3 regions of the Cupriavidus sp. PB-02 genome follow, and region 3 is predicted to be linked to each of the others. Evidence: riboswitches for the same ligand, from Rfam matches in the RefSeq annotation. Region 3 holds a riboswitch; each other region holds the start of a gene.
The links. A riboswitch is a leader RNA that binds a small molecule or an ion and turns the genes downstream of it on or off. The one in region 3 is predicted to bind glycine.
Positions count from the first base shown of each region.

Region 1 (9,723 bases), 2.2 Mb from region 3:
TCTACGGCGTGGTGGATACCGGCGTCGAGTACGTGAGCAATGTCGGCGCCAATGGCGATGGCCTCGTGCGCATGCCCAACAACACCGCGACCGTCCCCTCGCGCTGGGGCCTGCGCGGAGCAGAAGACCTGGGCGGCGGCCTGAAGAGTATCTTCTGGCTGGAGTCGGGCTTTTCGCCGGACTCTGGTACTTCGAACCAGGGCGGCCGCCTGTTTGGGCGGCAGGCGATGGTCGGCGTGAGCAATCAGTATGGCCAGGTTTCGTTCGGACGCCAGTACACCATGCTGTTCTGGGCCACGCTGGACAGCGACATCCTGGGCCCGAACGTGTATGGCTCGGGCTCGCTCGACAACTACCTGCCCAACACGCGGGCTGACAACTCCGTGGCATACAAGGGCACCTTCGGTGGTCTGACTGTCGGCGGCACGTACAGCTTCGGCCGCGACTCGGTCAATGTGGGCCCGAGCCCGGCCGGCACCAACTGCGCTGGCGAAAGCCCCGCCGACAAGAAGGCCTGCCGCGAGTGGTCGGCACTGGTGCAGTACGCCACCAACTGGTGGGGCGTGCACACGGCATACGACTCGCTGCGCGGCGGGCCCGGCGCGTTCGGGGGCCTGACCAACAGCAACCTGACCGATGACCGCCTCTCGGTGGGCGGCTACATGATCCTCGAACGCACCAAGCTGGGCGCCGGTTGGATCCGCCGCGACAACGAGGGCAGCCCGACCCGCATCAGTGACTTGTACTATGCAGGCGTGTCCCATGAAATCACCCCGGCGATCAACCTGGCCGGCCAAATGTACTACCTGAAGTATCGCGGCAGCGACAACAAGTCTCTGCTGTTCGCGATACGCGGCATGTACAGCTTCAGCAAGCGCACTTCGGTATACGCCACTGCAGGCTACATCGACAACGGCGGCCAGCTCGCCATGTCAGTCAGCGGCGGTTCCGTCGGTTCCAATCCGAAACCGAGCGCCAACCAGTTCGGTATCATGACCGGCATCAAGCACACTTTCTAGGAGAGGTTCGCAAGGCAGCGTGGCGGCTGGCAACAGCCACCGCCGGCCTGCTGCCGCGCGATACTTCTGCGGGTCGAGACTCATTCCCATGGCCCCATCGGGCGCTTCTACGATGAAGGCGTCGAAAACGTGGAAGGAAAGCTGAACGAATACGGGATTGACTGCGATTGCAACGTCTGGGGCATCGTCCGTGCGGGCGTCCATCCTTCCCAAGAGAAGAAGCCGCGCGAGGGCATGCAAACCGGCATCGAACTCGGCTCCCCCGAGGAGTTCCTGGACCGCGCCGCAAAGCGCGACAGCGCCCACGCGCACCGTCTCACAGCTCTCAGGCCGCGGGCGCACCGCTCGCGTCATCCCCGGCCAGCACTACCGTTGATGCCGTACTAGCTACGGAAGGTTTGCAAGTCGAAACGACAGTAATCGCCGCGGAGGTTTAAGGAATTGCTGATCAATAGCAGCGGCGCTGGAGGTCGACGGATGTTTGGTGCCTGATTTTCACCATGCGGAAGAAGAGAGAGATCTGAGCCTCATTTCGCGCCGCATGCCCCTCATCTCGTGCCCTTTCGGGCTCGATTTGCTTGTTCAAGACGGATTGCTCCCCTGAAACGCCAGCAACGGCTTTTTGGCGATCACCAGATTTGCGAGACCGAACAGGCTGAACATCTGTGCGGTGTTCTTGGCCAAGCCCTTGTAGCGGGTCTTCTTGTGACCAAACAAGTTCTTCACCACGTGAAAGGGATGTTCCACCCGCGCCCGAATCTGGGCCTTCTTGCGCTCCACTGCCTTCGTCAGGTCCTTCCACCGACCTGCCGGCATCTTTTCAACCTTGCTGCGCTTTGCCGCTACGTGCCAGCTTATGTCAGCGCGGATCGTCCCTTGCCCTTGGGCTTGTTTGATCTCATCCCTGCGCTCCACACCTGTGTAACCCGCATCAAGATGCACTTGGCTTTCCTCGCCATGCAGCAGGTGATGGGTGTGAGCGATATCGCTTTCGTTAGCCGCCGTCGTGTGTAAGCTGTGCACCAGTCCCGAGTCGGCGTCGGCGCCGACGTGCGCCTTCATCCCAAAATGCCACTCGTTTCCCTTCTTCGTCTGGTGCATTTCCGGATCGCGCGACTTGTCCTTATTCTTGGTCGAACTCGGTGCCGCGATCAGCGTGGCATCGACCATCGTGCCCTCTCGCATCAGCAGCCCCCGCTCACTGAGCACGGCCTTGACCTCATCGAACATCGCGGCAGTCAACTCGTGCTTCTCGAGCAACCGGCGAAACTTGAGCAGCGTAGTCGCATCCGGCGCCGACTCTTGCGACAGATCCACACCCACGAATTGACGCAACGCCTGGCTGTCGTAGAGGGCGTCTTCCACGGCTTCGTCACTGAGACTGAACCACTGTTGCAGACAGTACATCCGCAACATCCTCTCCACGCCAATCGGCTGCCGCCCAACACGGCCGCTCGTCGGATACAGCGGCTCAATCAACGCGGTCCACCGTGCCCACGGCACGATCCGATCCATCTCACCGAGAAACTTCTCGCGCCGTGTCACGCGCTTCTTCTTCGCGAACTCAACATCGGCAAAGCTCGTTTGTTTCATCCTTGTCTTTGTTTTCAACGCCTTCACCTTCAACGCGCCATGCTTTCCGTCAGATGACCTGTGGGTGAATTGATCAGCATTTCCTTAACGATGTTCACTAATTTAGCCTCGCCTCAGCCACCAGAGAACCACAGTTATGCGATGCCTCCGCCTACCTCGGTTGTGTACCCGAGGCTGACTGCTTTCCAAACTAAAGCAAACAAGAAATTCGTGCTGGCTGAAAAAATGTCTCTGTGCGCCCTTTGCCTGTCGCAACTAGACCGGCCCGGCTATTTTCCGCCGCATCCAAAGTTGGTAAAGTCGGCAACGCTGCGCACCACAAGTGGCGAAAACTCCTTCGCGTATCGCTGCCGGCAATGCGGAGAGACGCTGTTGCTAACAGCGGCCGACCCTGAGGCGCCAGACCGTTGGACGCGCCTGGCTGCGGACGATTGACTTATGTCCACCACATTGCTGGCGAGGGGGGAGCGTGGGCGAAAAGCGTCTGCGGCCCAGTCCAGCTAATTCGCGCTTCTCGTCATGGCAGTCCAGCTAATTCCGGTTATAAGACAGCTGAGCGGCGACGGAATTAACTGTTAAGTCATTGATTTTTGGGAAAACGCAGTCCGACGAACTCCGGTTCCTCACACCAACGGCTCGATCGAGGAACTGTTCCTTGCTTTGGTAATTGTGATCGCTAGTGCCGGTACACTCCACGCGGCGACAACTCAAACACCACAAGGGTCATGGACCACTTGCAGAAGGGTGTATCGATACTGACTCAACGACAGGATGTCGTTCCATTCGTTGAGAGTGTTAGAAGCGCGGCCGATTCAGCCAAAGATGCGCTCGGTTTTTTCCCAAGTTCAGTCTATCTAGAGTACGCGACCAAAGGAAACCTCTTTGTTGCGGCAAACGAGAACGGCGACGAGCGTCAGTACGCGGGACACATACTCCTTGACCTTCGACAGCCAAGGGCAAAGATACTCCAGGTTTTTGTCGCCCCAGACTTCCGCGGATTGGGGTTAGGTGAAAGACTTGTTGAAAGACTCAAACGCCATCTGACAGATCTCCAGTACGTCTCGATTGAAGCGCGTGTGGCGGAAGATTTGTCCGAATCGAATCTGTTTTGGGAAGCACAGAATTTCCATGTTCAGCGCATTGAGCCCGGAGGAGGCCGCGGTAAGCGGCGGCGCATGATCGTGGTACGGAACCATGAACTAGCCTCACCACAACTCTTCGGTGTGAGCGGGATCAGTTCAATGAATCCACTTGGTCTCAATTTCGCTGCAGGAACTGGCAAGCCTACTTATCTCCTGGATATGAACGTCTTGTTCGATCTGGGACCTCGAAGACAGCGACGCAACGATGTCGTCAACCTGCTTCGCGCGGAGCGAATGCAAGTATGTAGCCTAGCGATCAGCTCCGAAATTCGCAACGAACTGGCAAGGTCTTGCCCTCCCGGAAAGACCGACCCTATGCAAGACTTTGCATCGATCTTGCCAGCATACCAAGTACTTGATGATGGCTCCAAACAGCTCATCACGGAACTTGAAGCACTCGTATTTCGCGAAAGAAGCCAACGCAACGCACTGACTCCTAACGACAGGTCGGATCTAAAGCATCTGGCAACCGCGATCTCCCATGGGCTGGAGGGCCTGGTAACGAGTGATGCAACCATCTTGGACGCCGCAGCCGATCTTCGAGACAAATATGGAATTGATGTTCTATCCCCATCGGCGTTCACTCTTCAAGAGCCACACCCCGTCGAAATCACAGCATTTGGAACCAAACCTGATCGGGTCTTAGTATTTAACGAAGCCCAGCCCGCTGACGACACAGACATCAGGGCCATGCTGTCTAAATGGAACGTCCCCCCGTCACAACAATTGGCGGAATGGGCAACGGTAGACAGCTCCCGGCAGACGAGCCGGCGCCACGTTGCACGAAGTGACGACGGCATTGTCGGCTACTTGACCTGGCGCCACACGATTGACCAGAAAACCATCATTGCGATGGTGGCCATCGAGGAACGATCCCTGCTGCAACTGACTGCGCGCGGCTGATGTTGAGCAAACTTAATGAGCAAATTCCTTCCGATGCCATCGTCCTCATCCGTTTGGGGTTTCCAGCTTCGCAATCGCTTATGCGCGCCGAAGCCCACTCCCTCGGATTTACCGCCAGCGACGATTATCAAGCCCAGTTACAAAAGATTGTCATTAAAGGACTAGTGACCGACAAGAATTGGCAGCAGAAACGGGAAGCACGATCATCAAGTTCTGCTACAAAAGCCACGGGCGCTGGCCGTCTCTGTACGCAAAAAGAATGCCGACACTATCAGGCGAGCTGTCGAGTTGTTTGAAGGTAGCGTTGACCGCCTAGTGTTCTTCGATTCTGAAAGTCCTGGCGCATGGAACAACTCTGACGGAGCAAAGGAACGTGAGGAGGAGGAAGAAAGAAACCACCTCAAGGAGGTTCTGGCGTCTGTGCGTAGCCGTGGCCAGCCGAGCTAGCCAGCACCGTCTAGTCCATCGCCATTAGCCGCGACGGGGAGCACGTTCGCTAGGAAAGGCCGCGCGTGGCAAACCGTTATGGGACGCACTGCCGCCCTTGCGGGCTCACTATTGTGCGGCCGCAGCGAGGAGCAGCAGTCCCCGCTTCTATCGAAACGCCGTGCCGCCTTCTCAAAGGAAGCTCTTGCTCCCGGCACCAGCCAACGGCTTCTAGAACTGGCGCAAGGTCAGCGAGATGCGGCTTTCCTGTGGGCTGACGGCCGAGAAGGGCATTTACCGACGCTCGCCCACTACTTCACGCGGACATTCGAACGTCCGCTCCGCCCAAGTAACGCGCCTTCGTGCACGCATCATGTCGGGCGCATTGTCGGCCTTTGGGGACATTGGCCGCGGCGGGCATCTCTGGCGACAGGACGATAGGGAGTTGCAGCATTGTCCGGTCCCCAGCAAGGGGCCGCCAGTCGACGCACGCGCAGTAGATGAATCCCCGGCGCCGACATGCGAAGCTCGCTCCTACCCGGAACGAGATACCTGCCTTGCCCCCCCTACTTAGTACGTTCTCGCTCCCGTTCGCCAGGTCTGCACCATATTCAGAGGGCCTACGAACGCGGGCGTCACTTGTCTTGCTGTCCGACTGCCTCCTACCCAACGGGATAGCTCTCGGCGATAGTCGTGCCGATCGTTGCCGCTGTTGCAGCAGACAACGTCCATCCAAGATGGCCATGGCCGGTGTTGTAGAACACCCTTGGCGCCCTGCCTTTTGATACGCGCGGCATCATGTCCGGCATCATCGGGCGAAGCCCCGCCCAGGGGACTACGCGGGAGGTATTGATTCGGAAGTTGCGACGCGTCCATGACACGAGAGGCTCGATGCGATCGGCTCGGATGTCACGGTTTTGTCCATTGAATTCGGCGGTACCTGCCACGCGGAACCTGTCGTTGCCGAGTCGGCTCGTCACGATCTTTGCGCTTTCGTCGAGCAGGCTGACCCACGGCGCGTTCGCCACGCTGTCTGCATCGTCCAGGTGCACCGTAATGGAGTACCCCTTGACCGGATAGACGTTGATCCTGTCGCCGAGCATGCCGGCTATATGTCGGCTGCCCACGCCCGCACAAACCACCAGTGCGTCGCCGGCGATCTCGTACGCCGCGCTAGCGTTTGCCGATGGCGACGTCGCGCTGTCCAACGCCTGCAGGCCGATACGCACGACGCTGGCGGATAGGTCGATGGTTCGCACGTCCATGCCCTGCAGGAAGCGCACGCCGCGCCGCTCGCAAGCGAGCGCCAAGCCGCGCGTGAACTTATGGATATCCCCGGTCGAATCGGATGGCGTGAAGTATCCGCCGAAGTATTCGCCCTGCAACGTTGGTTCGATTTCCTTGATCTCCTGCGGTGACACTGTAAAGCGTTCCAGTCCCCCTGCCACGAGTAGCGCGTTCGTCCTGCCCGCAGCCTCGAAAGCGGCCTTGTCATGATAGAAGTGCAGGATGCCGCGCCGCTCCAGATCGAACTGGATATTCTCCTGCTCGGCCATGGCAAAGAGATGCTGGCGGGCGGCAATGGCCAACTTCGTCGTTTCGATGGTGTTCTCCCGATAATGGGCGATGTTCGACACAAACTCGCCCATCCATGAGTATTTGTGCCACGACGGCTTCGGGTTCACCAGCAGCGGCGCGTTGCGCTTCAGCATCCACTTCAGCCCTTTGAGTATCGTTCCCGCGCTGTTCCAGACTTCCGCGTTGCACGCGGAGAGCTGGCCGCCATTGGCGAGCGATGTCTCCATGGCAGGATAAAGATGGCGGTCGACGACTGTCACCTCGTATCCGAGTTTCGACAGCGTGTAGGCAGTGGTGACGCCGGTAATGCCGGCGCCTATAATCACAATTTGAGACATGGCAGGGTCCTCTGTCAGGGAAAGCGATGGCCGAATCCTCGGCTTCCTACCCCATCTGTCCCGGTACCTGAGAGTTTTGGCATCGGCCGGTGACCGGTGCCGTCCCCTTCGGTGGGCATTGCTTGCAACGCCACTCTCCAGATTCTTGAATCGACGCCACAGTCCTTTTGCCTGAGAGTTTCCGGGGCGGTTGCTCCGTCGGCGCCGGGGATGGCACGCACCATCCCCGGTCTCTCCTGCGTCGTCTTGTAGCCGCTTAGCGGCCGGGCTGCCCGGGATCACAGCTTATGCGTCAAGCTGCGCCCCTTGCTTGCTCAGTCCGGCAACGCACCGCCCGAGGGCGTACGGCTGGCCAGGATGGCAATCAGCGACACCACCGCGGCCCCGACCAGGTACCAGGCTGGCGCGAGCTTATTGCCCGTGGCGCTGATCAGCCAGGTCGCAACCAGGGGGGCGGTGCCGCCGAACAAGGCGTTCGCGCTGTTAAAACACAGTGCAAAGCCGCTATATCGCACACGGGTCGGAAAACTCTCCGACAGGAAGCACGGCAGCGTGCCGTCGTTGATGGTGAGGAAGGCACCCAGTGCCACCTGAATCAGCAAGATGCCGACGATGCTGGCGCTCGACAGCGAATGGAACAGCGGCACCGTGAAGAGCGCAAACAGGATGCAGGCGGAAACCAGCATCGTCTTCCGCCCGAACCGGTCGGAAAGAAAGCCCATCACGAAAATCATCACCACATAGCTAGCCAGCGATACGGTAGACACCAGGAAGGAAACCGAGTCACTCATGCCGAGTTCCTTTGACAGGTACACAGGCATATAGCTGAGCAGCAAGTAAAAGCCGACGGCGTTCAGGCAGGTCACGCCGAAGCCGATCAGCATGGTGCGGCGATGCGAGGTGAGCAACTCGCGCAGCGGCGCCTGCGGTGCATGATTGGCTTGCTCCATCGCGACGAACTTCGGCGTATCTTCAAGTTGAAGCCGGATGTAACGGCCAACCAGCCCAAAAGGGGCGGCCAACAGGAACGGCACGCGCCAGCCCCATTCGAGCAACTGTCCGGAGGTCAGCACCGTATGCAGCCCGGCGACGAACAGCGATGCGAACAGCAGGCCGGCGGCTTCCGCGGCGGGAATGACACTGGTGTAGAGCCCGCGCTTGCGGTTCGGTGCATATTCGGCAAGAAACGCCGAGGCGCCGGCGTATTCGCCTGAAGCCGAGAAGCCCTGGACCAGCCGAATGACAAGCAGCAGTACCGGCGCCCACAGGCCCACCTGCCCATAAGTCGGCAGGAAAGCGATCAGGAAGGTCGAGCAGGACATGATCATGATCGACAGCGACAACGTATTGCGCCGGCCGAACTTGTCGCCGAAATGCCCCCAGATCACCCCTCCGATCGGACGCACGACGAAGGACAGCGCGAATACGGCATAGGTCGCCATCAGGCTGGTGGTCGGGTCGCTCTTGGGAAAGAACACTACCGCAATGACGGTCGCAAGAAAGCCGTAGGCGGCGTAGTCGAACCACTCGATGAAGGTGCCGATAAAGCCCGCTGCGGTAGCGCGGCGCAGTACCTGCCTGGTGTCGGCTTCCACGGCGCTGCTGCGGGCCTGGCTCGCTGGGTGTCCCGGGCGATTGCCGCTTGGCAGCAGTTCCGTGCCGCGCAAGGATTTCGTGTTGCTCATACTCTGTCTCCGAATTATTTTGTCCTGATCGCGCTATGTCTATCCAGGCATGGGCTTTTGCCGCATGCAACCGGCGACCAGTCTTGTGGTGTGTCTTGTGGATCTGCTCTGCGGGTAATACGGGGTGTTGAACTCCTAATGCAGGGTAAGAAGGCGCAGCGATACAGCGGATCGCCGATCCTTCGACAAGAAAACGAAATCCCGATGCCACGGCTATGTCGCGCCTGCCGGCGAGGCAGGCTAGCCAACTGGCGCTACCTGTCCTGCGGCAATGGCACCAGGGCGCTGTTGCGGTAGGTGTAGATGGTGATCGGCGAATCCCGCAGGTCGCGGTTGGGGTCGAAGCGGTATCGGCCGGCCACGCCCTGCATATCGATACCCGCCAGCGCTGCGCGGTACTGCGCCGGCTCGACCGAGTTGGCTGCTTTCATCGCCTGGGCTACCAACCTGAGGCCGTCATAGATAGACGCGCTGTAAGTGAGCGGATCCGTGTTGTAGCGCTTCCTGTAGTCGCTCTTGAACTGGCGCCCCGGGCCGGTGTTCTCGAGCACGGGACCGCCCTGCGGGCAGTACACGTGCTCGTCCACGGCATCGCCCCCCAGCCTGGCCAGTTCGATATTGCACATCGCATCGCCACCGAGCAGATAGGCGTCGGCCATGGCGAGCCGCTTCATCTGGCTGCGCAGGGGTCCGGCCTGCGAGTAGTAGCCACCATAGAAGATGCCGTCCACCTTCATGCCGCGTATTCGGGTCAGAATCGGGACGAAGTCTACGGCCTTGTCCGAGGTGTATTCGCGGGCGACGATCTCGATGCCTTGCGCCCTGGCTGCCTTGACGAACTCGTCCGCCACACCCTGGCCGTAAGCGGTCCGGTCGTCGATGACCGCGAAACGCTTGGCGCGCAGTTTGACCGAAGCAAACTCGCCCATGCGCTTGCCAAGCTGGCTGTCATTGGCCGAAATTCGGAAGACATAAGTGTGCCCGGCCTGGGTGACTGCCGGGTTCGAAGCAACCGTTGCCATCACTACCCCGGCCTGGT
Region 1 is NZ_CM177694.1:2,016,479-2,026,201, reverse strand. It holds gene AC10V3_RS09700 (porin) at 1-1,019, shown strand, start outside; partial or broken gene AC10V3_RS09695 (FAD-dependent oxidoreductase) at 1,125-1,316, shown strand; gene AC10V3_RS09690 (IS5 family transposase) at 1,602-2,612, opposite strand; gene AC10V3_RS09685 (GNAT family N-acetyltransferase) at 3,338-4,657, shown strand; gene AC10V3_RS09680 (hypothetical protein) at 4,657-4,953, shown strand; gene AC10V3_RS09675 (D-amino acid dehydrogenase) at 5,746-6,999, opposite strand; glycine riboswitch at 7,149-7,248, opposite strand; gene AC10V3_RS09670 (MFS transporter) at 7,314-8,684, opposite strand; gene AC10V3_RS09665 (branched-chain amino acid ABC transporter substrate-binding protein) at 8,939-9,723, opposite strand, start outside.
Region 1: linked by a shared signal. The riboswitch ahead of AC10V3_RS09675 (D-amino acid dehydrogenase) and the one ahead of gcvT (glycine cleavage system aminomethyltransferase GcvT) in region 3 are both predicted to bind glycine.

Region 2 (9,723 bases), on a different replicon from region 3:
ACTTTGCTCCGCGCGCAAGCATTTCCGTCTCGGTCAGGTACGGGACATGGCTGTCGAGCCCGGCCAGCTTCTCTTCCTGGTTCGAGAAGCCGGTGACCTTCTTGTTGTTGATCAGCAGCGTGCCGTCGGACAGTTTGATATTCAGCAGTCCCACGGCACCGTGGCATACCGAGGTGACATAGCCACCCGATTCATAAATGTTGCGGCTGAGCGCCTGCAGTTCCTCGTTGTCCGGGAAATCCCAGATCACGCCGTGGCCGCCGGCGAAGTAGATGGCCACGTAGTCGCCGGCCCTGACCTCGCTGGGCTTGAGGGTCTGGCCCAGCCGGTTCATGAAGTCCTTCTTCTGGTACCACTCCCAATCCACCGGCTCGGCCATCTGCAGGCTATGGGGATCGATCGGCGTATAGCCGCCCTTGGGACTGACAAAGTCCACCTGGTAGCCCGCGGCTTCCACCTTCTTGACGAAATGCACGGCCTCGCCCAGCCAGAGGCCGGTTGCACGGTCCATGTTCGGGTACTTCTCAAAGCTGGTCAGTACAACGAGGATCTTCTTGCCACTCATGATTCGCTCCTGTCTCACGCAGGCGTCAGGGCCTGCCACCCACACAACTGTGATAGATCATCCGTTGTGGCGAGGGCAAGCGGCAAGGGATGGCGGGGGGTCCGACGGGGGGGCAGGCGGGGGGCCAATCCGGAGCGCGTATCGCCGGACGGCAACACGGCGCGGCCGCGCTGGCCTGCGGCGTAGGAGGACCGATCGTCGTGATTGTTCTTGAAGGCGGTGGCGCGTACGCCGTCATGTGCAGCAAACGTCGTGACGAACCTGGCCCGCGCTGCACGCAACATTTACAAAGCGTCAGCGGCAGACCGGCGCCCGGGCGCAGGCGGCACCATGGCCCGGAACATGCGTGCGCTGTAGCCCCCAACACCAATTCAGGAGCCAGCCATGAGCATCTTCAAGGACATCCTCAACAAGCTGCTAGGGAAGGCCAAGCCGGCTGCCACGACCACCGCCGGCACGCCGACATCCGCCGGCGCGACGCCGTCGGGCCCTGCCACCACCGCGCCGGCAGGCGGCACCGCCCCGGGCAGCGCCGGGGCGGCCACTGCGGCCAAGCCCGAGCCGCTGTCCGGCGTCGATGTCGAGGCCATCATGGACCGCCTCGTCACGGAAGGCGGGCAGAAGCTGGAATGGCGCACCTCCATCGTCGATACGATGAAGGCGCTGGGCGTCGACAGCAGCCTGGAACACCGCAAGGAGCTGGCGCGCGAACTTCAATACAGCGGCGACATGAACGACTCAGCGGCGATGAACATCTGGTTGCACAAGCGCCTGATGCAGGAGCTGGCGGCGAATGGCGGCAAGCTGCCGAAGGAATTGTCCTGAGGCATGGCGCCGGCCCGGCCGCCCCTTGCGGCCGCCGGCGCCGGCGCGTCCGGGCGAACTCAGCCGGCGATGCCGGCCCAGCGCAGGTGCTTGTCCCAGTCCGCGTCGCTGATCACGCCTGACACGCCCTGCCGCTGCCCGTCCGCGCGATAGAAGTAGGTGCGCGGCATCTCCCCCATCCAGTCGGGATCGACCGCATAGCGCAGCCGTTCCTGTGGCTCGCTGCCGGACACCCATGCGTTGCGCGTGAGGTTGACCCGCCTGAGCAGCTGCTGCACCTGCGGCAGCGCCTCGGGATTGTCCATCGCCAGCGTGACGACGCGCAGGTCAGGATAGCGCGCGCGCAGCTTGCCGATGGCGTCGAAATTGCGCTTGCAATAGACGCAGTCGAGCGACCACACCAGCAGCACGAACGGATTGCCTTTCTGGCTGGCGGTGAGTTGTGCGGCGCTGGCGGATTCGAATACGGCCACGCGGCTGGTTGCCGCATCATCCTTCTTGCCGGCGGCATTGGCGACGGACCTGCCCATCAGGGCAAACGCTGCGGCAGCCAGCAGCTTGCGGCGGATCGGCTTCATGCGCCCTCCTTTGCCAGCGGGAACACCTGGAAGCCTTCGGCCTCGGTGCGCCACAACACGTAGGCGCGGCCTGCATGCTGCAGCACGTGTGGTTGATCGGAGTCGCGCTCGGTGCGGGCCACCTGCCGGGTCTGCCAGGTCTTGCCGCCGTCGTGCGACAGCATGGCGGACAGGCGCGTCTGCTGGCCGTCGAACGACTTCCAGGCGACCGCGATCTCGTTATTGTCGAGCGCGACAATATCGGCATGCTGCGCGCGCGGGTCTTCGAGCGGGCGCTGCGCCTGCAGCTTGCCGTCCTTCCAGCGGCCGACCGACACCGTGGGCTTGCCTTCGCGCATGTTGAACCAGACCATGTGCAGCGTGCCGTCCGGCGCCACCGACGCGCCCGGCCCCTGATGCGGGCAGGCGTCGATGCGCCAGTCGTCGAAGGTGGCGCGCTGCAGCGGCGTGGCGGTGCCGTCGGCGCCAAGCTGCGCGAGCGCGTGGTCGCGTGCGTTGGGCGGGAACACGTGGCGCCACAACGCCAGCATGTTGCCGTCGGGCGTGGGCGACATGGCAATGCGGCAGCATTCGCACGACTGGTCGGCGATCTTGTAGTCGCCCTGGAAGCTCTTGCCGTGGTCGGCCGATACCGCGTAGTAGATCGCGGCGCCGGCATACGGCTGCTTGCGCGCCTCGGCGGCGATGACGTCGCGCTTGTCGATCCAGCTGACGAAGATGCGGCCGGACTGGTCGACCGCGATGGCGTCGAAGCGGTGCGTGATCTCGTCGCGATTGGCATGTACCGTCAGCGGCGTGGCGAAGGACTTGCCACCGTCGGTGGAGCGCGCAAAGCGGATAAAGCCGGTCCAGGGCTTGGGCCGCGGCTGGGTCCAGGTGACGAAGATCTCGCCGTCGCGCCCGGTGGCCACCTTGGGCCGGCTGTCGTGGTCGGCGGCAACCGGCTCCGGCGTGCTGTTGATGTGCTGCGCGGGTCCGAAGCTGCGGCCGAAATCCGTCGACGAACGCACCGCGACATAGGGGCCGTCCTTGTAGGCGATCCACAGCTTGCCGTCCCGGTCGAACGCGGCGCCGGTGCCCAGTTCGCTCATCTTCGCGGCCTTGGCCTGGCCACCGTGGCCGCCGTGGTTGCCATGCGTTTGCGCGGTGCCCGCCAGCGCGGTGCAGGCCAGCAGCCCGGCAACGAGAAAGCGAAAGCCGGGGCGCATGCCTGTCATGGTTGTGGTCAGCCTGTTCAATTGCTTAGAAGGAGAGCTTGGCCTCGGCGTAGAACGTCCGCCCCGGATACGGGTGGTAGACGTAGTAGCGCTGGTCGGTCAGGTTGTCGATGCCAAGCCCGAGGCGCACGTTCTTGGCAGGCCGGTAAGTCACCTTGACATCGAAGGTCAGGAAGCTGCTGGTGCCGCCGAAGGTGTCAGGGTTGACGTCCGAATTGTCGAGCGTATTGTACTGCCGCCCGGAATAGGTCATGGCCAGCGTGCCGGCCCAGGCCGGCGTGATGCGATAGGTGCCGACCAGGTTGGCGCGCCACTTGGGGATCCGGTAGAAATACTTGCCCACCGAGGCCGGGTTGTTGGCGTTCTCCAGCGTCTTCGAATGGTTGTAGGCGCCGCTGGCCGACAGGTCGAAGCCGTTGATAAAGACATCGCGCGCGTCATACGCCAGCTCGATGCCGCGCGTGCGCACGCGGTCCACGTTCTGGAAGCTGGTGACGGTCGGGAACACGGTGGTGTTGGTCTGGCTCACCAGCGCGTCGCGGATATCGTCCTCATACACCGAGACGCGGAAATACGCCCGCTCCACCGTCCGCTCGAAGGTCAGGTCCTTGGAGAACGAGCGCTCGGGCCGCAGGTTGGGATCGTTGTTGATCAGCGAGGTGCCGGTGATGCGCCCCTGGAACAGCTCGCTGACAGTCGGGTAGCGATAGGCCTGGCCCAGCGACAGCCGGCCCAGCCAGTCCTGCCCGATCGCTTTCTCGAGCGCCAGCTTGGGCGACCAGTTGGATTCGCTGCGCACCGGGTAGCCGATATTCACGCCGGGTTGGCTGCGGCTGCCGTCATAGGCGCGCCAGTGCTCGTAGCGCACGCCGGGGATCAGCTTCCAGTCCGGGGCGAAGTACCAGGCATCCTGCGCATACAGCGCCTGGGTCTCGGTCTTGCCGGCAAAGGCATTGTTGAAGGCGGTGATGGTCGCCGCCTGCCAGTCCGAGGTGTTGTAGGTGGTATTGGTCAGCCGGTAGTTGTCGTAGTGGTAACCGAAGGTGACCCAGTGCCCGCCCTGCAGTTGCTGCGGACGGTAGTCGGCCTTCAGGTCCAGCGTGCGCCAGCCGGTGCCGTCGCCATAGGTAACGGTGCCCGGACCGTTGCCAGCCGTGCTGGCGGTGCGGCTCACGTCCTTACTGACATCGAACAGCGACGCCACGCCGGAGAAGTTCCAGCCGGTCTCGTTGCGCGTGCGCAGCGACAGGCCGTAGAGCCAGCGCGCGTCCTCGCCGTTGCTCGGGGCAAAGGCGTTGGCGGGAATCACATAGCGAAAGCCTCCGATATTCACCGGGCCGCTGGAGACGACGTTGCCGTTGGCATCGCGCAGGTAGCTGCCGGTGGCGCTGGAGCGGTCCTGTTGCCAGTACGCGGCGGTGAACTGCGCTTGCAGCGTATTGGTGATGTCATAGCCCAGCTTGACCTTGAGCTGGTCCTGCACCGTGTGCGTGACGCCCTCGCTGTTGACGCCCATCACCACGCGGTCGGCGCCGGTCTGGTCCTTGTCGAAGAAGGCGCCGGTGACCGGCTTGTCGGCGGAAGTGGCGCGCGCGGACGAACGCGCCGCGGTGTAGAAGCTCAGCGGCTGGCTCTTGCTGTCCTGCCGGTCCACGCTGACCAGCCAGGAGAACGGGCCGACGCGGTCGCCCACGTAGGCGTTGGCATGCACGCCGTTGAAGTTGTCATGCGTGCCGTACAGGCCGAAGCGCTGCGTGAACAGCTGCACGCTGGCATCGCCCTCGAATTTCTCCGGGGTGCGCGTCGAGATCAGCACCGTCGCGCCCAGCGAATTGCCCGGGTACAGCGCGGAATACGGGCCGTACAGCACGTCCACGCGCTCGATCTCGGCGGCATTGACCAGCGACCAGCGCGGCGGAAATGTGAAATCCGAGCCCAGCAGGTTGGACAGCAGCAGGCCGTCCGCATAGACTAGCCCCCGCGCCGACTGGCGCGAGCTGGTGCTGCGCACCGAGATGATCGAATTCATATCGCCGATAAAGCGCTTGCGCACGGCGAGATTGGGCGCGTACTTGAGCGCGTCCTCGGTGTTCACCACATTGAAGTCCGCCATGCGCTTGCTGCTGATGCCATAGGCCGGCGACGGCGTATTGGGCGGCGTGGCGGGAGTTTCACTACGCTCGGTCTTGGCCGAGACCACCACCTCCTGCAGTGGCTCAGGCGCGGCAACCTGGGCGCCCGCCATGCCGGGGCCCATCAGCGCGGCCGATGCGGCCAGCGCAATCCGATTTCTCTTCACTGGAAAACCTTGTTCTCGTCTTTTTTGGCTCGCCTGCCCTGCGCGCGCTGTGTGTCCGGCGCTTCCTCCCGAGAGCGAGCGCTGACATTTTAGGTGGCAAGCAGGTCCCGGCCGGTGCGACATAGCGACGCGGGCGACGCCGGAGCCGCGGTGAAAGTGCTCGCCTCGTCCCACGGCGAACGGTGGATTGCCGCATCGCGCCACTCGCGTAAACCCGCATATCCAAGGCCGTGCCTTGTCTCTACATTGCCCGGATTGGCGTCAAGCCAGTGTGATGCTGGGAGAGACTGTTCCGGCGGCAACCGCCGCGGGACAGCGCCGAAGGAGCAACCGCCCCGGAAACTCTCAGGCAAAAGGACCGGTATCACTAGCAGTGCACTCTGAAGAATGTCCGGCGTCATCGTCCGCCGGCATACCGAAGGAGCAAGCGCGCATCGCCCCGGCGAGGCGTCGTGAATCTCTCAGGTCCAGAACAGAGGGGGCGTCCGCTACGCATATTGCGTATGGACTCCCACCATCGACGTTCCTGGAGCCTTCAGCTCATGAAGACAATCGCCGTCATCGGCGGTGGCATCACCGGTGTCACCACAGCCTACGCGCTCGCCCGGCGCGGATTCTCCGTCACGCTGTTCGAACGGCATCGCTATGCCGCCATGGAGACCTCGTTCGCCAATGGCGGACAGCTGTCCGCCTCCAATGCCGAGGTCTGGACCCACTGGTCGACCATCGTCAAGGGGCTCAAATGGATGCTCAGGAGCGACGCCCCGCTGCTGGTCAATCCCAGCCCGAGCTGGCACAAGCTCACGTGGTTTGCCGAGTTCATCGCGTCGATCCCCCACTACCGCAGCAATACTGCCGAGACCGCGCGCCTGGCCATCGCGGCCCGCGAGCACCTGTTCGCCTGGGCGGCGCAGGAGGGCATCGATTTCGACCTGAAGAAAGAGGGCATCCTCCATATCTACCGCGACAAGGCCGGCTTCGAGCATGCCGGCCGCGTCTCCGCGCTGCTGGCGCAGGGCGGGCTGGAGCGGCGCGCCGTGACGCCGCAGGAGATGCGGGCGATCGAGCCGACGCTGGTGGGCTCCTACTACGGCGGGTATTTCACCGAGAGCGACTCGACCGGCGATATCCACAAGTTCACCAGCGGCCTGGCCGCGGCCATCGACCGGCTCGGCGTGCGCTGCCTCTACGGGCAGGACGTCAGCGCCGTCAAGACCGACGGCAGGCGCGCCAGCGTGACCGTGCAGCAAGGCACCGATACGTCCACGTCGACCTTCGACGGCGCCGTGATCTGCGCCGGCACCGCCAGCCGCGCGCTGGCGGCCGGCCTGGGGGACCGTGTCAACATCTACCCGGTCAAAGGCTATTCGATCACGGTCAACCTGGCCGACGAGGCCAGCCGCGCCGCGGCGCCGACCGTCAGCCTGCTCGACGATGCAACCAAGCTGGTCACCAGCCGCCTGGGCGACGACCGCTTCCGCGTGGCCGGCACCGCGGAGTTCAACGGCTACAACCGCGACATCCGCGCCGATCGCATCCGGCCGCTGGTGGAGTGGGTGCAGCAGTGCTTCCCGGGTGTCAGCACGCGCAGCGTGGTGCCCTGGGCCGGATTGCGGCCGATGATGCCGGACATGCTGCCGCGCGTAGGCCGAGGGAAAGCGCCGTGCGTCTTCTACAACACGGGGCATGGGCACCTGGGCTGGACGTTGTCCGCGGTGACGGCGGATATGGTGGCTGGGGTGGTTGAGCAACACCTCGGCGCAAAGACGGCGGTCGCGCCGGCTGCGGCGCTGGCATTGGCCAAGGCCTGAGCTCGCGGGTGTTTTCTCCCCTCTCCCGCAAGCGGGAGAGGGGAAAACCGGGCCTCATCCAGGACTTCGCCCCAGACTGCCGACGATGCCCCTGCGGAACGTCAGCACGCAGACGATGAAGATAATGCCGGTCACCATCGACACCGATTCCCCGAGCCCGTTGAACCAGTCGATGCCCGTCGCGGCCGCCAGGTAGCTGCCCAGTTCGCCGAGCTTGTTCTCCAGCGCGACCACGACAAAGGCGCCGACGATCGGCCCGGACAGCGTGCCGAGGCCGCCCAGCAAGGTCATCAGGATGACCATCCCGGACATCGACCAGTGCACATCGGTCAGCGTCTCGAAGCCCAGCACCAGCGCCTTGATCGAGCCGGCCAGCCCCGACAGCGCCGCCGACAGCACGAAGGCGGTCACCTTGAAGCGGTCGACGTCATAGCCCAGCGAGATCGCGCGCGGCTCGTTCTCCTTGATCGCCTTCAGGATCTGCCCGAACGGCGAATGCACCGTGCGCACGATCAGCGCAAAGGCCGCGACGATGATCGCCAGCGCCACGTAGTACAGCGTCAGGTCACTAGACAGCGACAGCACGCCGAACAGCTTGCCGCGTGGGATGCCCTGCAGGCCGTCCTCGCCGCCGGTGAACGGCGCCTGCAGGCAGATGAAGAACAGCATCTGCGCCAGTGCCAGCGTGATCATCGAGAAGTAGATGCCCTGCCGGCGGATCGCCAGCGAGCCCACCACGTAGCCGATCAGAGCGCCGGTGGCCGTGCCCAGGATCAGGCCGATCTCCGGCGTCACGCCCCAGGCCTTCATCGCATGGCCGGCCGCGTAGCCGGCGCCGCCAAAAAAGGCCGCATGGCCGAACGACAGCAGCCCGGTGTAGCCGATCAGCAGGTTGAAGGCGCATGCAAACAGCGCGAAGCACAGCACCTTGAGCACGAACACCGGATAGGCCCCTGCCAGCGGCGCCGCCAGCAGGCACGCCAGCAGCGCCACGTACAGTGCCCGCCGTGGCAGGCGGCGTACCGCCTGCGGTGGCTGCATTCCCAGTGCAGCGATAGATTGCCCGTTCATCATTTCTCCTTTCCGAACAGCCCTGCCGGGCGCAACAGCAGCACGATCACCATGGTCACGAACACCACGGTCGACGATGCTTCCGGATAAAACACCTTGGTCAGCCCTTCGATCACGCCCAGACCCAGGCCGGTCAGGATCGCGCCCAGGATCGAGCCCATGCCGCCGATCACCACCACCGCGAACACGATGATGATCAGGTTCTGCCCCATCAGCGGCGACACCTGCATGACCGGCGCGGCCAGCACGCCGGCAAACGCCGCCAGTGCCACGCCGAAGCCGTAGGTCAGCGTGACCATCAGCGGCACGTTGACGCCGAAGGCCTCCACCACCTTGGCGTTCTCGGTGCCCGCGCGCAGGTAGGCGCCCAGCCGGGTCTTCTCGATCACGTACCAGGTCGACATGCAGACCGCCAGCGAAGCCACGACTACCCACGCGCGGTAGTTGGGCAAGCGCATGAAGCCGAGGTCGGCGGCGCCTTGCAGCGCTTCGGGCGGCGAATAGGGCAGCCCGGACACGCCATAGACCGAGCGGAAGATGCCCTCGATCACCAGCGTGATGCCGAGCGTCAGCAGCAGGCCGTAGATATGGTCCAGCTTGTAGATCCAGCGCAGCATGGTCTTCTCGATCGCCACGCCCAGTGCTGCGACCACCAGCGGCGACAGCAGCAGCATCGCCCAGTAGCTGAGCCCGGCATAGGTCATGCCGGCCCACGCCAGCACCGCGCCGAGCATGAAGAGCGCACCGTGCGCAAAGTTGATGACGTTCAGCAGGCCGAAGATGACCGCCAGGCCCAGGCTCAGCATGGCGTAGAAAGCACCATTGACGAGCCCCAGCAGCAGCTGCGACAGCAGCGCCGGAAACGGGATTTCAAACAGAGTCATAGGGGCTCCTCATACGCCCAGCAGTTCATGCAGCACCGGCATCCTGGCCTGCAGCTCACTGGCCGCGAAGCGCTCGACGATGCTGCCGTGCTCCATCACGTAGAAGCGGTCGGCCAGCGGCGCGGCGAAGCGGAAGTTCTGCTCCACTATCACCACCGTGTACCCCTTCTGCTTGAGCATCAGGATCATGCGCGCGAGCGCCTGCACGATCACCGGTGCCAACCCTTCCGAGATTTCATCGAGCAACAGCAGGTTGGCACCCGTGCGCAGGATGCGCCCGACCGCCAGCATCTGCTGCTCGCCGCCGGAAAGACGCGTGCCCTGGCTCTGGCGGCGCTCCTTCAGGTTCGGGAACATCTCGTAGATATCCGCCTCGCTCATGCCCTTGCTGGTGTCGGCGCCCTTGAGCACGGGCGGCAGCATCAGGTTTTCTTCGCATGAGAGGCTGGAGAAGATGGCGCGCTCTTCGGGGC
Region 2 is NZ_CM177695.1:331,577-341,299, reverse strand. It holds gene AC10V3_RS22270 (type 1 glutamine amidotransferase domain-containing protein) at 1-565, opposite strand, end outside; gene AC10V3_RS22265 (DUF3597 domain-containing protein) at 950-1,390, shown strand; gene AC10V3_RS22260 (TlpA family protein disulfide reductase) at 1,450-1,968, opposite strand; gene AC10V3_RS22255 (sialidase family protein) at 1,965-3,185, opposite strand; gene AC10V3_RS22250 (TonB-dependent receptor) at 3,211-5,484, opposite strand; glycine riboswitch at 5,753-5,855, shown strand; gene AC10V3_RS22245 (D-amino acid dehydrogenase) at 5,988-7,295, shown strand; gene AC10V3_RS22240 (branched-chain amino acid ABC transporter permease) at 7,350-8,336, opposite strand; gene AC10V3_RS22235 (branched-chain amino acid ABC transporter permease) at 8,366-9,250, opposite strand; gene AC10V3_RS22230 (ABC transporter ATP-binding protein) at 9,260-9,723, opposite strand, start outside.
Region 2: linked by a shared signal. The riboswitch ahead of AC10V3_RS22245 (D-amino acid dehydrogenase) and the one ahead of gcvT (glycine cleavage system aminomethyltransferase GcvT) in region 3 are both predicted to bind glycine.

Region 3 (9,723 bases):
GGCCAACGCCGCCAAGTAAGCCCGCCAGCCGCAAACAGAAATGCCCGCGTCCGCGGGCATTTTTTTCGTCCGGAGCATCGGTGCGGCGCGCTACACGACGCGCGAGTAGCGAGCCCGCGGCACGAAGCGGATCGGCTGCGAGCCGTCATTTGCGGCTTCGACACTGGCCTCGGGCGCGCGCGCGGCGTCCTCGCGCAGGTAGCGGTCAAACACCATCGCCACGCGCCGCACCAGCAGCCGGCCCAGCGGCGTCACGGTGATGCGCCCGGGTTCGCACTGCACCAGCCCGTCGGCAGCCAGGCCGCCGAGTTCGGCGAGCTCAGGCGCAAATGCCGCACTGAAATCGATGCCGTGCCGGGCTTCCAGCGCCGGCAGGTCGAGCACGCCGTTGCACATCAGGTCGCCGATGATCTCGCGCCGCAGATGGTCGTCCGCGCTCATCGCCACGCCGCGCGCCAGCGGCAGACGCCCTGCATCGAGCGCGCCGTAGTAATCGTCCAGCGTGCGCGCGTTCTGCACATAGCGCCCCGCGATCGCGCCGATCGCCGAGATGCCGAGCCCGACCTGGTCATAGCCGGCGTGGGTCGAATAGCCCTGGAAGTTGCGCTGCAGGCGGCCTTCGCGCTGGGCGATGGCAAGGTCGTCGTCGGGCAGCGCAAAGTGGTCCATGCCGATATAGACGTAGCCCGCCGCGGTCAGCCGTTCGATGGTCGAGACCAAGATGTCGAGCTTCTCGCCGGCGGGCGGCAAGGCGTTCTCGTCGATGCGGCGCTGCGGCTTGAACACATGCGGTAGGTGGGCGTAGCTGTAGACCGAAAGCCGGTCGGGGCGCAGCGCCAGCACCTGTTCGATGGTGCGGCCAAAGCGCGCCGCGGTCTGGTGCGGCAGGCCGTAGATCAGGTCCAGGCTGACCGAGCGGAAGCCGAGGGCGCGCGCGGCGTCGACCACGGCGCGCGTCTCTTCGAACGGCTGGATGCGGTGGATGGCCTGCTGCACCTCGGGGTCGAAATCCTGCACGCCCAGGCTGACGCGGTTGAAGCCAAGCTCCGCCAGCAGCGCCATGCGCGCGTAGTCGACGCGGCGCGGGTCGATCTCGATGGAATGCTCGCCGTCGGCGGGCAGTTCGAAATACTTGTGCAGCAGCGCCATCACGCGGCGCATTTCGTCGGGATCGAGGAAGGTCGGCGTGCCGCCGCCCCAGTGCGACTGGAGCACTTGGCGGCGCGCACCGAGCTTGTCCGCCACCAGCGCCATCTCGCGGCCAAGGTAGTTGACGTAGCGCGCGCTGCGGCCATGATCGCGCGTGATGATCTTGTTGCAGCCGCAGTAGTAGCAGATGTTCTCGCAGAACGGGATATGCAGGTACAGCGACAGCGGTGCCGGCGCACTGGCGCGGCAGGCGTCCAGCGCGTCGTGGTACAGCGACAGGTCGGGGCCGTTGCGGAAGCGGTCCGCGGTCGGGTACGAGGTGTAGCGCGGGCCGTTGCCATCGATGCGGCCGGCCAGCGCGCGGAAGTCGGACAGCGCGCGACGGTCGAGCGCAGGGGAAGTCATGGCAGACGGTTTCATGGGGGCGCGGGGGATCGGGTGTGTGACGGCCCATCGTAGGGCCGCGGCGCGGCCGGCGCGTTGACCGTCGTCAAAGCGCGGCGGAACCCATGCGCGACGAGCCCCTCGCTGGTGGGGGGCGGGCGTCACATCTGTGTCATGCGTGCCGGATACGCTGCGCGCGGCCTGCGAATACCGCCCCCCTCACCCATCTCCGCTCCCCGTACCATGCCTATTCCCCTGTCGCCTCGCCTGCGGCGCGGCCACGCGCATCCACCCTCCGCAGCCAAACGCCGCCTGCTGCTTGCCACCGCGGCCGGGCTGGCGCTGCCTGCCCTTGTCCAGGCCCAGGCGCCCGCGCGCCACACAGTGGTGGTCGGCCACCTGCTCGACCGCACTGGCGCGCAGGCCGACCTGGCGCGGGACTACCTGGCCGGGGCCAAGGTGATGTTTGATGCACTCAATGCCGGCAACGGACCGGTGCGCGTCGTCCATGTGGTCCGAGATGCCGATGCCGACCCGCGTCGCGCACTGGCACAGGCGGTGGCCCTTGCCGATGGCGAGCGCGCGGAACTGCTGTTCGGCCCCGGCGACCGGCTGCTGCCGGCGCTGGCCTCCTCAGCCGAACTCAACCGGCGCGGCGTGCAGATCGTGGCGCCACTGTCGGGACTGGCGCTGGCGGCGGAGAACGTCTGGTTCACCCGCGCCGACTACCAGGCCGAGCTGGACGCGGCGGTGAAGCAGCTGCGCAGCTATGGCCTGACCAGCATCGCGCTGGCGGTGTCGGGGGAATTTGCGGCGGGCGGCACGTCGGGCGCGCAGTGGCTGGGCCGGCTGGAGGCGCAGACCGGCACGCGCGCGGTGCCGCTGGACGGCAATCCCGACGCCGCCGCGCGGCGCATCGCCGCGACCCGTCCGGGCGCGGTGATCGTGGCTGGCGATACGCTGGCCTATGCCGGCCTTGGCCGCGCATTGGCCGCGCAAGGCTGGTATGGCTTTCTGGTCGGACTGTCGTCGGTCAGCGCCACCGCGGCGCGCGAGATCCTGGGTAGCGGCTACACCGGTGGCATGGTGCTGACGCAGATTGCGCCGGGCCCGCAGCAGGCCACGCTGCGCGTGGTGAAGGAGCACGTGGCGCGCATGAAGCAGTACCTGGACGAGCCGCCGTCGGCGGCGACGCTGGCGGGCTATATCGGCGCGGCGTGGCTGGCGCGGGCGCTCGCCGGGCTGCGCGGCAGCGGCGCCGCCGAGATGCGGCGGGCGCTGCAGGGGCGTGTCGACGTGGGCGACTTTGCGCTGGACTTCACCCGCGGCCAGCGCGGCTCGCAGTACGTCACGCTGGCGGCGTCAGGCGCGCGGTAGCGACAGGCGCGCGCGCAGGCCGCCTTCCGGGCGGTTGGTCAGGGTGAGCTCGCCGCCATGGCGCGCGGCGATGTCCGCGGCGATCGACAGACCCATGCCGACCCCGCCGGTGGCGCGGCTGCGCGAGGACTCGATGCGGTAGAACGGCTCCATCACGCGCTGCAGTTCGTCAGGCGGGATGCCGGGGCCGTCGTCGCAGATATCGATCAGCACCCGTTCCGCGCTATCGGTCAGCACGATGCTGGCCGCGCCGCCGTAGCGCCGCGCATTCTCCACCAGGTTCACCACCGCGCGCCGCAGGTCGGACGGGCTCGCCAGCAGCGGCTGCGCCTGCCCGCTGAGCGCGACCTCGTGGCCGGTCTCGGCGGCGTCGTCGACCACCGCCTGCAACAGCGCCAGCACGTCCACGCGCTGGCGCGGGCCGCTGGCTTCATCGCGGTCGCGCAGGTAGTACAGCGTGGCGTCGATCAGGCCGTTCATCTCGGCCAGGTCCTGGCGCAGGCGGTAGCGCACTTCGCCGGCCTGCTTGCTGTCGATCCCCTCGCTCCCATCCATGCGTTCGATGCGCAGGCTCATGCGCGTCAGCGGCGTGCGCAGGTCGTGCGATACCGCCGCCAGGAAGCGCGACTGCTGCGCCAGCTGGTTGCGGATGCGCTGCTGCATATGGTTCAGCGCCTGCGCCGCGGCGCGCGCCTCGGCCGGGCCGGCGCTTTCGTCGAGCGGCGCCGCATGGACGTCCTGCGCGAGCCGGCCGGCGCCGCTGGCGAGTTGCTGCACCGGGCGCGCCAGCAGCCGCGCGCCGGCCCACGAGGCCGCCACGATCGCGGCCACCTGGAACAGCAGGCCGATGTGCGGCGGCCACGGCCAGCGCGGCGGTGGTGGCCGGTGCGGCGCGCCGGCGTCGGCGCCTTCAGGCGGCGGACCTGGACGCCATTCGCCCGGAGGCGGCGGGCCCGGACGCCACTCGCCCGGCGGCGGCCCGCCCGGTCCGTCGCGCAACGCGCGCTCCAGCCCCGGCCGCGGGAACAGGTTTTCGATCACGGTCATGCCAAGCAGGTGCACGGCCAGCATGATCGCGGCCATCACCACGAACAGCCGCACGAACATCGAGTCATAGCGCGCCAGGCGCCCGGTCTTGCTCATGCTTCCAGCGTCGCGGTAAAGACATAGCCCTCGCCGCGCACGGTGCGGATCAGCGTGGGGTCGCGCGGGTCGTCGCGCAGCTTCTGGCGCAGCCGCGACACCAGCAGGTCGATGCTGCGGTCGAACACGTCGAGCCCGCGCCCGCGCGCCTGGTTGATCAGCAACTCGCGGTCGAGCACGCGGTTGGGCTGCTCGACAAAGGCCAGCAGCAGGCGGAATTCGGCATTGGACAGCGGCACCACCACGTCGTCGCGATCGACCAGCTGGCGCAGCGTGGTATTCAGGCGCCAGTCGCCGAAGCGCAGCTCGTGCCCGGACGGCGCGGCGGCACGGCGTGCTTCGGCGCCATTGCCGCGGCTGCGGCGCAGCACGGTGTGGATGCGCGCTACCAGCTCGCGCATCTCGAAGGGCTTGGTGACGTAGTCGTCGGCGCCCACTTCCAGCCCGACCACGCGGTCGGCCAGCTCGGCGCGCGCGGTCAGCATGATCACGGCGACATCGGTCTGCGCGCACAGCTCGCGGCACAGTGCCAGGCCGTTCTCGCCGGGCAACGACAGGTCGAGGATCACCAGGTCATACGGCGTGGCGGCCATCGCCTGGCGCATCTCCACGCCGCCTTCGACGCCATCGGCCTGCATGCCGAAGGTGGACAGGTATTCGGCCAGCATGGAGCGGATCTGGGGATCGTCGTCGACGATCAGCAGGCGGATGGGAAGCGTGGGGGTGAATTCCATAAGCGAAGGGATCGGCATATGCCGGCGGCAGGCGCCGGCGCCGAGGGGCATGCGGTGCCCCACTTTACCAGCCCGCGATGACCCCACTGTGCCCGCTTTGTATCAACGCTGATACGCAGCCTGGCCGGGGCACCTGGCTTGTACGCGAATGCAATACGGGCCTGACCAAGTGCTCAAGCAATGCGGCGCGCCCTTCCCTAGCATGGACCGGCATTCCAACAAGCTACCCAACCACAGGAGAAGTCCATGCCCGCCCTACCCGCCCTGAATGCCCGGCTGCGCGCCGGCCTGTCCGTGCTGACGCTGTGCGCCGCCTGCCTGGTCGCCTTGCCGGCCAGCGCGCTGCAAGCCGGCCCGCTGCCCGGCGCCATGCCGCCATCTGCGCCGGCAACCGCCGAGTCGCTCGGCCTCAATCCCGCGCAGGCGCGCCTGTGGCAGGCGGCCCGCAGTGCCACGCGCGAAGCCGAGGCGCACGCGCTCGAACTGCGTGCCCGCTTCGTGCGCGAGACCGCGGACGAGTCGCCAGACAACCCGCTGCGCCCGCGCGTGCAGGCCATGGAGCGCCTGCATGAAGCGTTCGACCAGGACCGCCGCGCGGTGCGTGAATGCTGGCTGGCGCTGGACGACAGCCTCGACCCCGCGCAACGCAGGCGCCTGCGCGGCTTGCCCGAGGCGGCGCACTGGCTGGGCCTGCCGCCGCACGCGGCGATGATGGCGCCGCCGCCGGGCGGACTGCAGCGGTAGGTACGCGCCCGCCGCCACGAAAAAATGCCCCCGCACGCTTGCGCGCCGGGGGCCGGAGAACAGGGAAATTCCGAACGCGAGGTCCGGTACGGCAGGAAAGCCGGGCAAGCCCGCCGCAGCACGCCTGCGCAAGCGCAGGCAGCACAGTCGCTATGCTAGGGAGCACGGCGCGCGCCGTCTTGTCAGGCTGGTAGGGATTTGTATCGGGACTGTAGTGCGGATTAATGGAATTCAGCCCGCGGCAGTCTTGCCGGGCGTGCCCAGCAGCGCCTTGAGCGCGCCGAGCCGGTCCTTGGGGCTCATCGCCGGGGTTTCGTCCTTGGGCGCGGGCGCTTCCTCCAGCTTCATCTCGCCGATAAAGCGCGACGCCTGGCAGGAATAGGTCTCTCGCGCGCGCTTGCGCTTCTTGCACCAGCTGATCTGCAGGCTGCGCTGCGCACGGGTGATGCCGACGTACATCAGCCGGCGCTCTTCCTCGATCTTCTCGTCGGTCATGTCCTCGTCTTCGCGGCAGTGGGGCAGGATGCCCTCTTCCACGCCGACCAGGAACACATGCGGATATTCCAGCCCCTTGGAGGCGTGCAGCGTCGACAGCCGCACCGCGTCAGGATCTTCCTCGCGCCCTTCGAGCATGCTCATCAGCGCCACGGTCTGGGTCAGTTCCAGCAGGTTCTTGCCTTCGTCGCCAAAGCCGTCGGCGTTGTCGAAGCCGGTGGCCTCTTCGCCCTCGGCGGCTTCCGGCTTGGTGCCCTTGCGCTTGAGCCAGTCGAGGAATTCGAGCGTATTGGTCCAGCGCGACTGGGCCTGGCGTTCGTCGAAGGCGTCGTACAGGTAGGCCTCGTAGTGGATGCCTTCCATCAGGTCGTCGAGCACCACGGTCGCCGGGTCCTTGGCCGCGCGATCGGCCAGCCGCACCATCGATTCGCAGAACACGCGCAGCGGTTCCAGCTGGCGCGGCTGCAGCTTGCCTTCGATGCCGCCCATCATCGCGGCCTCGAACAGCGACACCTTGGCCTGCCCGGCAAAGGTGCCCAGCACTTCCAGCGTGGTAGTGCCCACCCCGCGCCGCGGCGTGGTGATGGCACGGATAAAGGCGGGATCGTCGTCCGGATTGGCGATCAGACGCAGGTAGGCGCAGATGTCCTTGATCTCGGCCTTGTCGAAGAAGCTCTGGCCGCCCGACAGCACGTAGGGAATGCGCTCGCGGCGCAGGATCTGCTCGAAGAGCCGCGCCTGGTGGTTGCCGCGATAGAGGATGGCGTAGTCGCGGAACTGCGCGCGGCGCTCGAACTTGTGCGCGGACAGGCGGAACACCACCGACTCGGCCTCGTGCTCCTCGTCGTTCATCGGGTGAATGGCGATGGGATCGCCCATGCCGTGCTCGCTCCACAGCTTCTTGTCGAACAGCTTGGGATTGTTGGCAATGACCGCGTTGGCCGCTTCCAGGATGCGCACGGTGGAGCGGTAGTTCTGCTCCAGCTTGACCACCTTCAGGGCCGGGAAATCGGTCTGCAGCAGGCGCAGGTTGTCCAGCGTGGCGCCGCGCCAGCCGTAGATGGCCTGGTCGTCGTCGCCCACCGCGGTAAAGGCCGGCGCGCGCAGGTGCGAGCCGCCCGCCAGCAGCTTGAGCAGCTGGTACTGGCACGCGTTGGTGTCCTGGTATTCGTCGACCAGGAAGTAGCGCAGGCGGTTCTGCCACTTGAGCTGTACCGTTTCATTGCGCGCGAACAGTTCGGCGGGCAAGCGGATCAGGTCGTCGAAGTCCACCGCCTGGTAGGCGTGCAGCGTGGCTACGTAGTTGCGGTAGACCAGCGCGGCCTGGTGCTCGTCGGCATTGGCCGCCTGCGCGATCGCGGCCTCGGGGTCGACCATGCCGTTCTTCCACAGCGAGATCGTGCTTTGCACGCCGCGGATCAGCTTCTTGTCGGTGGTGCCGAGCTGCTCCTGGATCAGGCCGAAGCAGTCGTCCGAATCCATGATCGAGAACTGCGGCTTCAGGCCCACATGCTCGGCCTCCATGCGCAGGATCTGCACGCCGAGCGAGTGGAAGGTACAGACCGTCAGCTGCTTCAGAGGAATGCGCTTGCCCTCGCGCGTGGTCTTGCCTTCCATCAGCTTGCCGATGCGCTCCTGCATCTCCTTGGCCGCCTTGTTGGTAAAGGTGACGGCGGCGATATGGCGCGGCTCGAAGCCCTTGTCCTCGATCAGGTGCGCGATCTTCTGCGTGATCACGCGGGTCTTGCCCGAGCCTGCCCCGGCCAGCACCAGGCAGGGCCCGTCCAGGTAGCGGACGGCTTCGGATTGGGCGGGGTTCAGGCCGTGGGTCATGCGAGGGGCGCGGTTGGAGACGGAAGGGGAATCGGCAAGAGAGGCGGGACGCGCCAGCTCGCGCGAAAGGTAGCGGCGGCAAAGCTGCTGATGTTAACACGCTGGCCGCCCCCGGTCAGTCAGCGCAAATCGCATTGACAGCTCCCGTTGTGTCACTGGCGTAACACTTCGTAAAGGCCGGAGCCGATCGCATAGGGCGCCGATCTAACTAATGTGTCCCCCAGCCTGCGCGGCCGTTCGGACATGCATTAATCATCACACGGAGCCAACAATGAAAACCCTGCAAACTTTGACCAAGGTGACCCTGATCGGCGCAACGGTCGCGGCCTTTGCCGGTTGCGCAGACATGACCCCGAAGCAACGCAACACCGCCATCGGCGCGGGCGCGGGTGCCGTGGGCGGCGCCATCCTCACCGAAGGCAGTGCACTGGGTACGCTGGGTGGCGCGGCCGTGGGCGGCGTGATCGGTAACGTCGTCACCGACGACAAGAAGAAGTAAATTCGCCGCCCCTGGCGGCGGGGCGCAGGAACGGGTACAGCCGCCGGGCGGCTTCCGGCCCGCGTTTGACAAAGGCCGGGGCCTCCCGTACATTGCGCGCATCCGACCGGGAGAGCGCGCATCTCTGCGCCGCCGAAGGGGTATCACCCGAAAACTCTCAGGCACCACGGACCGATCGGATCGGCATGCAACATGCACACAATGCATGCCGCACTCTGGAGAGCGGCACCCGCCATTCATGGCGAGCGTGCCCACCGAAGGGGCGCACGAGGATGGGGTCTACGGATCCGCCTTGTAATCTCTCAGGTATCGAGGACAGAGGGGTCATCCGCCGCAGCGGATTGCTACGCCATATTGTTGGCGCGGCGAGCGTTGCGGCGGATGACCCTTTTTTCGTTTTCGCAACCCGAGACTGCCCCCGAGGATTCCATGACGCTCCAGGCCACGCCCCTCAACGCCATCCACCGCGCCCTCGGCGCCCGCATGGTCGACTTCGGCGGCTGGGACATGCCGGTCAACTACGGCTCCCAGATCGAAGAACACAACGCCGTGCGCAGCGATGCCGGCATGTTCGACGTGTCGCACATGTGCGTGGTGGACCTCAGCGGCGCCAATAGCCGCGCCTTCCTGCGCGGCCTGCTGGCCAACAATGTCGACAAGCTGCAGACGCCGGGCAAGGCGCTCTACTCCTGCATGCTGGACGAGAAAGGCGGCGTGATCGACGACCTGATCGTCTACTTCTTTGCCGAGGACCGCTTCCGCCTGGTGGTCAATGCCAGCACCGCGCTGGGCGATATCGACTGGATCCGCTCGCGTAATGCCGCCACCGGCAGCGGCGTGACCATCACCCCGCGCCGTGAAGACGTCGCCCCCGAGGGCGTGCAGCCGCTGGCCATCGTCGCCGTGCAGGGCCCGAACGCCCGCGCCAAGGTGTGGAGCACGTTCCCGTCGACCCAGCCCTCCGACGCCCTCAAGCCCTTCAACGCCGTCGTGGTCCAGGACCCGGCCATCGGCGAAATCATGGCCGCCCGCACCGGCTACACCGGCGAAGACGGCTTCGAACTGGTGGTGCCCGCCGCGAGCGTCGCCGCCGTGTGGGAAAAGCTGAACGCCGCGGGCGTGCGCCCGGCCGGCCTGGGCGCGCGCGACACGCTGCGCCTGGAAGCCGGCATGAACCTGTACGGCCAGGACATGGATATCAACACCTCGCCGCTGGACGCGGGCCTGGCCTGGACCGTCGACCTGCAGAGCGAACGCGACTTCACCGGCAAGGCGGCACTGGCCGCGGCTGGTTCGCGCCAGCAATTCCTCGGCCTGATCCTGCGTGACAAGGGCGGCGTGCTGCGCTCGCACCAGAAGGTGATC
Region 3 is NZ_CM177694.1:4,219,777-4,229,499, forward strand. It holds gene AC10V3_RS19960 (c-type cytochrome) at 1-19, shown strand, start outside; gene hemN (oxygen-independent coproporphyrinogen III oxidase) at 91-1,569, opposite strand; gene AC10V3_RS19970 (ABC transporter substrate-binding protein) at 1,777-2,910, shown strand; gene AC10V3_RS19975 (sensor histidine kinase) at 2,896-4,053, opposite strand; gene AC10V3_RS19980 (response regulator) at 4,050-4,787, opposite strand; gene AC10V3_RS19985 (Spy/CpxP family protein refolding chaperone) at 5,034-5,531, shown strand; gene AC10V3_RS19990 (UvrD-helicase domain-containing protein) at 5,763-7,859, opposite strand; gene AC10V3_RS19995 (YMGG-like glycine zipper-containing protein) at 8,131-8,358, shown strand; glycine riboswitch at 8,456-8,542, shown strand; glycine riboswitch at 8,564-8,687, shown strand; gene gcvT (glycine cleavage system aminomethyltransferase GcvT) at 8,788-9,723, shown strand, end outside.